Regions from separate parts of the Sutterella megalosphaeroides genome, predicted to be linked through region 1. Evidence: predicted binding sites of a transcription regulator. Region 1 holds the regulator's gene; the other holds the start of a gene.
The links. The regulator sigma-54, encoded in region 1, starts transcription at its own class of promoters, with help from an activator protein. The targets are predictions, from matches to a motif close to TGGCANGNAANCTGCTTT.
Positions count from the first base shown of each region.

Region 2: glnA (type I glutamate--ammonia ligase) is a predicted target of sigma-54. The motif match lies at 2,486-2,503, and genes of this name have one in related genera.

Region 1 covers NZ_AP018786.1:100,621-104,974, reverse strand. Annotated here, with positions in the region: gene rapZ (RNase adapter RapZ) at 1-122, opposite strand, end outside; gene S6FBBBH3_RS00490 (PTS sugar transporter subunit IIA) at 193-723, opposite strand; gene rpoN (RNA polymerase factor sigma-54) at 856-2,271, opposite strand; gene lptB (LPS export ABC transporter ATP-binding protein) at 2,284-3,063, opposite strand; gene lptA (lipopolysaccharide transport periplasmic protein LptA) at 3,088-3,690, opposite strand; gene lptC (LPS export ABC transporter periplasmic protein LptC) at 3,693-4,310, opposite strand; gene S6FBBBH3_RS00465 (KdsC family phosphatase) at 4,314-4,354, opposite strand, start outside.
Region 2 covers NZ_AP018786.1:586,594-590,947, forward strand. Annotated here, with positions in the region: gene rph (ribonuclease PH) at 1-171, shown strand, start outside; gene rdgB (RdgB/HAM1 family non-canonical purine NTP pyrophosphatase) at 210-818, shown strand; gene hemW (radical SAM family heme chaperone HemW) at 818-2,047, shown strand; gene glnA (type I glutamate--ammonia ligase) at 2,628-4,040, shown strand; gene S6FBBBH3_RS02795 (two-component system sensor histidine kinase NtrB) at 4,222-4,354, shown strand, end outside.

The DNA of each region.
Region 1 (4,354 bases):
GCCACGGGAAGCAGAAATTCCGCCGGGAGATTGTCGATGCAGTAGTAGCCGCAGTCTTCGAGCTGCCGGATGGCGATGGACTTGCCGCCGCCCGAAAGGCCGGTAACGAGAACAAGTTTCATGAATTTCCGGCGCGCGACGCTCGGGCCCGTCGCCCGAGGGGCGCGCCCCTCCTCTCAATCGATCAATCGGTCAATCGTCGGTGCGGGGCGTTTCGTCGTCCTCGGCGAGGGCTTCGGCCGCTTCCGCGGAGGCGTGCAGGTCGGCGGGCGGCTCCCACGCGTGGAGGAGTTCGCACACGGCCACTTCGTCCGCCGCGTCGAGAAGCGCCTGACGCATCGGTTTCTGGGAAAGAAGGCACGCGATTTCGCGCAGCATGCCGAGGTAGTCCTTTTCGTCGTTTTCGGGGACGAGCAGGCAGAAAAAGAGTCGGACGCCGCGGCCGTCGGGGCTGTCGAGGCTGACGGGCTCGGCCGTTCTCAGAAAGACGAGCGCGGGCTCTTCAAGCTCGTGCAGTCGACCGTGGGGCAACGCGCAGCCCGCTCCCACGCAGGTCGAGCCGAGACGTTCGCGGGCGATGAGGGCGTCGAAGACTTCCGAGTGCGAAATGCCGTAGGCCACTTCGAAAAGCGCGCTGGCTTCTTCGAAGAGTCGTTTTCGACTGGCGGCCGAAACGTCGAGACGGACGGTTTGAAGGGTGATGTAGGAAGAAAAACGGTTCATGGGACGGTGATGCGCGGCTTTGCAACGCGGCTGCGCGGATGGTCTGAGGGGGCGACGTCCTCCCGTCGGACGACGCTTCTGAAGTCTAGCGGGATTGCTGCGAAAACGCAGGCCTTGCGTGGGGCGAGGCGGTTACTCGGACGCTTTGCGGCGCCGCAGACGCGTGGAGGGAATGCCCGCCTTTTCCCGGTATTTCGCAATCGTGCGGCGGGAGACGACGTAACCGCGCCCGGTAAGTTGCTCGGCGATGTCCCGGTCGGCCAGGGGGCTCGCGGGATCTTCGGCGGCCACGAGCGCGCGGATTTCGTCGAGGATGCGCGCGCCCGAGAGACCTTCGTCGCCGTCCGGGGCGTCCGACGTCGCGGCGACCGCGTTCGAGAAGAGGGCCTTGAGTTCGAGCGTGCCCGAGGGGCCCTGGAGGTACTTCCCCGAGGTTGTTCGCGAGACGGTGGATTCGGAGAGTTCGAGCGCCTCGGCGGCGTCCTTTTGACGCAGCGGCCGAAGAGCGGCGGGCCCCTCGTCGAAAAACGCCTGTTGGTGTTCGACGAGAAATTCCGCGATGCGCAAAAGTGTGTTCGTCCGTGCGTCGACGGCCTGAAGGAAGCGTCGCGCTTCCTCGAGGTAGGGCTTGAGCTCGGTACTCTCGACGGCCCGGCGTTCGTGGGCGAGGTCCGAGAGTCGAACGTTCGGTCGGGCGCTCGGGTTGACGAACGCGCGCCAGCGACCGTTCGCGCGTCTTACGACGAGGTCGGGCAGCACGTATCGGGTCGCCTCGGCATCGAACGCGATCGGCCGGGGGTTGAGTTCCCGCAGGAGGCCGAGCGCCTCTTCGAGAAGCTCGGCGTCGTTCGCGGCGCATTTGAGAAGCGTCTTGCGATCGGCGCGCGCCAGGTCGCCGAGGTGCTCCCGCAGGAGCGTGACGAGAAGACGGGCCGCGGGCTCGTCGACGTCGCCCGCTTCCGTTCGGCGGCGCACCTGTTCCACGAGCCCTTCGGTGAGCGACGGCTGTGCGATGCCGGCGGGCTCCAACCCCTGCAACGCGACGAGCGCCCGCTTCCATTCGGCGGGCGAGGCGTCGACGACGGCTCGGTACTCTTCGGCCGCTTCGTTGAGCGGCACCGTAAGGAGCCCGCTCTCGTCGAGCTCTTCGACGAGACAGCGAATGCAGGAGCGCTCCTTCTCGCTCAGGTCGAGTTCGAGCGCATCGTTCAACAGTGCGGCGCGCACCGATTCGGGAGCGACGAGCCCCTCGAGGGGATCCGCTCCCTCGTACGCCGCGCCCGCGCCCCACGTTGAGTACATGCCTTCGAGGGGCGCTCCTTCGGGGAGATCCCCCTCGGGGACGTCGCAGGAGGGCTCCTCCGTGCGTACGGACGCTTCCGGGGCGGCGTTCTCGGTTTCGAGGAACGGATTTTGCGCAACGAGCAGGTCCGCTTCCGCCATGAGTTCGACCGACGTCATCTGAAGAAGTTTCAGCGACGCCTGTTGCGCGACGGAGAGCGCGGTCGAGAGTTGTTGCGATTGACGAACCTCAAGCAAAGCGGACATGGCGGGACAAGATCACATCTGGAAATTGTCGCCGAGGTAGAACGCACGCACGTCGGGGTTGCTGATGATGTCGCCCGGCGACCCCGAGGCGAGCACCCGCCCTTCGTTGATGATGTACGCGTGGTCGCAGATGGCGAGCGTTTCGCGCACGTTGTGGTCCGTAATGAGCACGCCGATGTTGCGGTCGCGCAGGAAACGGACGATGCGCTGAATTTCGATGACGGCGATGGGGTCCACGCCCGCAAACGGCTCGTCGAGCAGAATGAAGCGGGGATTGGCCGCGAGCGCCCGCGCGATTTCGGTACGGCGTCGTTCGCCCCCGGAAAGCGAGAGCGCCATGCTCGTGCGGATGTGCTGGATCTGCAGTTCGTCGAGGAGCTGCTCGAGGCGCTCTTCGATGACGGCGCTCTTCAGGGGCGCGCCGTTTTCGTCGGTTTGCAACTCCAGAATGGCGCGGATGTTGTCTTCGACCGTGAGCTTGCGGAAAACGCTCGCTTCCTGCGGCAGGTACGAGAGCCCCATGCGGGCGCGGCGGTAGATCGGCAGGTGCGCGATCGAATTGCCGTCGAGATCGATCGACCCCGAATCGGCCACGACGAGCCCCACGACCATGTAGAAGGTCGTGGTCTTGCCCGCGCCGTTCGGACCGAGCAGCCCGACGACTTCGCCCGATTTGACGGAGAGATCGACCCCTTTGACCACTTGGCGCGAGCCGTAATGTTTTTTGAGCCCCTTGGCTTCAAGCGTATGGACGTGTTCGTGCAGGTGACCCTGCTGAAGGTTGGAGTTCACGGCAAGTCGTTCCTCGTGGGGCGATCAGGGCTGTTCGGGTTGGACGGTGAGTTTCGTCGAATTCTTGAGTTGCGCGGAGGGGCGATCGGCCTCGGCGTTCGAGTCCTTCGTGCGCGGAGCGATGACGGTGCTCACGCGCTGGCGCTTGCCGCCGACGACGCCGCCCTCGACGGTGGAGCGGGCGTTGCGAAGGTCGTAGACGATTTTTTCGCCGCGGGTGAGATCCTTTTCGACGCCGCTTTCCGTGCGGGAGAGCTTGGCCTTTCCGGTGAGCGTGATCGTGTCGCGTTCTTCGTCGTAGACGATGGTCGCGGCTTCGGCATGGACCCATTCGTCGGGACCGACCGAACCCTTCGGATCGCGCTGCTGGCGGAACTTTGCGGGTCCGCCCGTGATCGTGGCCTGACGGTAGCCCTTCGGCGTCAGACGCAGCTCGAGGTTGGCGCCCTGCAGGTGCATCGATCCCTGCGAAACGACGACGTTGCCGGAATAGACGGCCGTCTGTTTGACTTCGTCGCCGTTGAAGCGGTCGGCCGTAACTTCAATCGGTTGTTCGCGGTCGCTCGAGAGCGCAAAGGCCGGAGCGACGACCAGAGCGCAGAGCGAGGCACAGAGAATGGAGCGCATGATCAGGGACGGAGTTCCGTAGGTTGCTGGAAGTTTTGCGGGTGCAGGACCGTGCGAACGCGGTCGCGCAATTCGAGCGTGTGTCCGACGTTATCGTACACCATGCCCTTGGCGGACTCGGTCGTATCGTTCCCGCGGCGCATGAAGACAGGAAGTACGGATTCGAATCGGTACGTGTCGAGGTACCCCTTCAGGGCTTCCGTTTGCAAAAAGAGGTCGGGCTCTTGGGGACCGGCCGCGCGCGTGAGCGTCACGGCACCCGACAAGTCGACCGTCTCCAGGCCGTCGTCGCTCCAGGCTTCGCGCGCCGAAAGCGCGAGTTGCAGCTTCGACGGATCGAGCGTGACGAAGCGCACCGCCTGAGCGCGCATGCGCTCGTCGGAAAAGTGAGCGACGTCCTCGGCGAAGAGTCGACGGTCGGCCGTGCCGGTTTCGTCGAAATCGGTGAGCGTGACGTTGCGCGCGGTGAAGTCCGGGCTCGATTCGCTCGGAATGTACTTGAGACCGGCGATTTCGACCTGGATCGAATAGTAGTAACTCGCGGCCACGAGCACGAAGAGAATCGCCGAGCCGATGATCGCCGTGACGCGTTCGCGCAGAATGAGTCGACGGTGCGCCATGACTCAGCGGCCCTCGTAAAACACGTCCCGAACGAGCGCGTCCC
Region 2 (4,354 bases), 490 kb from region 1:
ACGGACATGAACGTCGTCATGACGAGCGAAGGGAAGTTCGTCGAAATTCAGGGGACGGCCGAGGGCGTCCCCTTTTCCGAAGAAGAGCTCGCCGCGCTTTTGGCGCTCGCGAAGCGCGGCAACTTGGAGCTTGCGCGCCTGCAGCGCGAAGCGCTCGCCGCTCCTCTCTGATACGCGAATCCATCCGTTTTTGCTTTGGAAGAACACTCATGACGACTCCCGATACGACGAAAACCCTCGTGCTCGCCTCGAACAACGCGGGCAAGGTCCGCGAATTCCAGGCGATGTTCGGCGAACTCGGCATCCGCATCGTCCCGCAGGGCGAGCTCGGCGTCGGTTCGGCGGACGAGCCCTTCGGCACGTTCCTCGAAAACGCGCTTGCGAAAGCCCGCCACGCCGCGCGCGAAACGGGTTTGCCCGCCATGGCGGACGACTCGGGCATTTGCGCGGACGCCCTCGGCGGGTGTCCGGGCGTGCATTCCGCGCGCTTTGCGGGCGGGCACGACGATGCGGCCAACAACCGCCTGCTCGTTGAGAAGCTCCAAGGCGCCGCCACGCGCCGCGCGCACTACACGTGCCTTCTGGTGGCGGTGCGCCACCCCGAGGACCCCGAGCCGCTCGTTGCCGAAGGCGTCTGGCAGGGCGAAATCGTCGACGAGGCCGCGGGCGACGGGGGCTTCGGCTACGACCCGCACTTTTACGTGCCCGAATTCGGTAAGACCGCCGCGGAACTCACGGCCGAAGAGAAAAACCGCGTGAGCCATCGCGCCCGGGCGCTTGCAGCCATGGCCGAACTCATGCGCGCGCGGTGGATGTGATGACGACGCTCGACGCGCGCCGCAAGGCGCACGGGGCGAAAGCTCCGAGCCTTCCGCCCATGTCCTTGTACCTCCACTGGCCCTGGTGCGTGCGCAAGTGCCCGTACTGCGACTTCAATTCGCACCGGGCGCCTGCGGGCCTTGACGAGATGCGTTACGTCGAGGCGATGCTCGTCGATCTTGCCGCCTGGCCCGAGGCCGCCAAGCGCCGCCCCATCGAAACGATCTTTCTCGGGGGAGGCACTCCGAGCCTCATGTCGGGAGAAGCCCTGGAGCGGCTTCTTACGGGCGTGCGCTCGATCTGGCCCGTCACCGAGAATGCCGAAATCACGCTCGAAGCCAACCCCGGCACGGCCGACGAGGCGAAGTTCGAGCGCTTTCGCGCGGCGGGCGTCAATCGACTCTCGCTCGGGATTCAGAGTTTCTCGGACGAGCGCCTGAAGCGCCTCGGGCGCATTCACGATGCGGCGGGAGCCCGGCGCGCCGTCGCCGCGGCGGCGCGCGTCTTCGAGAATTTCAATCTCGACGTGATGTTCGCGCTTCCGGGCGAGACGCTCGAGATGCTGCGCGGCGAAGCGCGGGAAGCGGCGGACTCGGCCGCGACGCACCTCTCCTTCTATCAGCTCACGATCGAAGAGGGGACGGCCTTCGCAAAGCGCCCCCCGTCGGATCTTCCCGACGAGGATCTTGCGGCCGACATGGGCGAACTCGTCGAGCGGGTGCTTGCCGACGCGGGTTTTCGCCGCTACGAAGTGTCGGGCTATGCAAAGGAAGGCCGCCGCTGCCGCCACAACCTCAATTACTGGACCTACGGCGACTACGTCGCGGCGGGTGCGGGAGCGCACGGCAAGGTGACGCTCGCGAATCCGGACGGCACTTTTTCGGTGCGGCGCGAAGCGCGCTTTGCGTCGCCTGCCAAGTACCTCGCGGCAATCGAGTCGTGCGGGTCGGGGGCGGAAACGGCCTTTGAGGTCGAGTCCGAAGCACGCCCCTTCGAATTCATGCTGAACGCCCTGCGCCTCGCAGAGGGCGTCCCCGCGGAACTCTTCGAAGCGCGCACGGGGGTGCCGCTCTTCGTGATCGAGCTCAAACTCGAAGAGTTGCGCGCAAGCGGCCTGTTGGTTGCCGACCCCGCGCGTATCGCGCCCACGGAAAAGGGCCTTCTTTTCCTCTCGGACCTTCAGGAAGCGTTCCTTCCCGAGGCGCTCGCCGAATTCAACGGGCGCTGAGACCTTTCCCGCACGTCAACCTCCCAAAACGGTGCGTCGATCCTTCGCCGAAGGACTCGACGCACTGCTTTCGCGCGTTCGCACAACCGTTCTTCCCACTTTCGTTCGCCTCCGTCGGCAAAGTCCCCCGGACGATGCCCGAGTCCGTGTCCGGCCCGAAAGGGCAGTCGGGTACACGCCAACCGCCCCGAGGCTCGTTCCCGCACGCACCGCCCGCGCACCAAGCATGCACAAAACGGGCGCCTCGTTTCGCACCGATATGGTGCGACTGCGCCCGAAAGCGGGCATAATGAGCGCAATCTTCGGCGCACGTTGCCGTGCGGTCCCGCGAGGCCCTTCGGGGAGCTTCGGGCCGCAAGCGGCGCGCGTCGGTCGGTCCGGGCGCCCCTCGGGCGTTCGCCTTCGGTTTTTTCGTCGTCCTTCACCGGTTTTTCGGTTTGGCACGAATCTTGCTGCGTATAAAGGTACGCACCGAGAGACGGCGAGCGGTTCGACGCCTTGCGGTCCGATTTCTTTTTTCGGCGGTTCGCTTCGCCCGCTTCGCGAAGCTCCCCTCTTTCCTGATTCAACGGAGAACACCATGACGTCCAGTTCCGACGTGCTACAGATGATCAAAGACAACGACGTGAAGTTCGTGGATCTGCGCTTTACGGACATCCTCGGCAAGGAAATGCACCTCACGGTGCCCGCCGAGCGCATCGACGAAGACACGTTCGATCTCGGTCAGCCCTTCGACGGCTCGTCCTTTACCGGCTGGCGCGGCATCGAAGCCTCCGACATGCTTCTGCAGCCCGATCCCGCCACGGCGCGCATGGATCCGTTCCGCGAAGCCAACACGCTCATCCTCACGTGCGACGTTCTGGAGCCCACGACCGGCAAAGGCTACGAGCGCGATCCCCGTTCGACCGCCCGCCGCGCCGAAGCCTATCTGAAGTCGACCGGCATCGGCGACACGGCTTACTTCGGTCCCGAACCCGAATTTTTCATCTTCGACTCCGTCGCCTGGGACCATACGCCCGGCAAGAGCTTCTACCGTATCGAGAGCGAAGAAGGCCCCTGGTCGACGGGTCTTGACCTCGAAGGCGGCAACCTCGGTCACCGCAACCGCATGAAGGGCGGCTACTTCCCCGTGACGCCGGTGGATTCGCTCGCCGACATCCGCTCGGAAATGTGCACCCTCATCGAGCAGCAGGGCGTTCCGGTAGAAATCCACCACCACGAAGTGGGCGGCGCCGGCCAGTGCGAAATCGGCACGAAGTTCAGCACCCTCGTCGAACGCGCCGACTGGACGCAGATCACGAAGTACACGATCTGGAACGTGGCGGCCGCCTTCGGCAAGACCGCGACCTTCATGCCCAAGCCCATCGAAGGCGACAACGGCTCCGGCATGCACGTCCACCAGTCGATCTGGAAGGACGGCACGAACCTTTTCTCCGGGAACGGCTACGCGGGCCTCTCCGAACTCGCCCTCTACTACATCGGCGGCATCATCAAGCACGCCCGCGCTTTGAACGCCATCACGAACCCGGGCGTCAACTCCTACAAGCGTCTCGTTCCGGGCTTCGAAGCTCCGGTGAAGCTCGCCTACTCGGCGCGCAACCGTTCGGCTTCGATCCGCATTCCGCACGTGACGAGCCCGAAGGCCCGTCGCATCGAAGTGCGTTTCCCCGATCCGCTCTGCAACCCCTACCTCGGCTTCTCGGCCCTCCTCATGGCAGGTCTCGACGGCATCGAAAACAAGATTCATCCGGGCGAAGCCGCGGACAAGAATCTCTACGATCTGCCGCCCGAAGAAAACGCCAAGATCCCGACCGTTGCTCCGTCGCTCGACGCGGCGCTTGATGCTCTCGACAAGGACCGCGAGTTCCTGACGCGCGGCGGCGTCTTCTCGAACGACATGATCGACGCCTACATCGCCGTGAAGCGCAAGGAAGTGCTCCGCGCGCAGATGGCCGTGACGCCGCTCGACTTCGACCTCTACTACTCGCTCTGATCGTTCTCGTTCGACAAGGACCGGAACGATCCGAACGGGTTTCGGCCCCGGGGCGTCCGCTTGCAAGCGGGCGAGCTCCGGGCACCGACCGCCGGGGCGGCGCCGACCGAGCGTCGCCCCGTTTTTCATCTTTCCTTCGCACGCGGCGCATCGGACGCGCCCCCCGAGAGGCTCCACCGACATGACGACCGACCACCTTCTCGAGCCCGCCTGGGAGCGGTTGACGACCGCCCTCTGGGTGCTCGACGCCCGCGGGCGGATTCTCACCGCCAACGCCGCCGCGGAAGCGTTTGCGGCGAAGACCCGACGGGGAC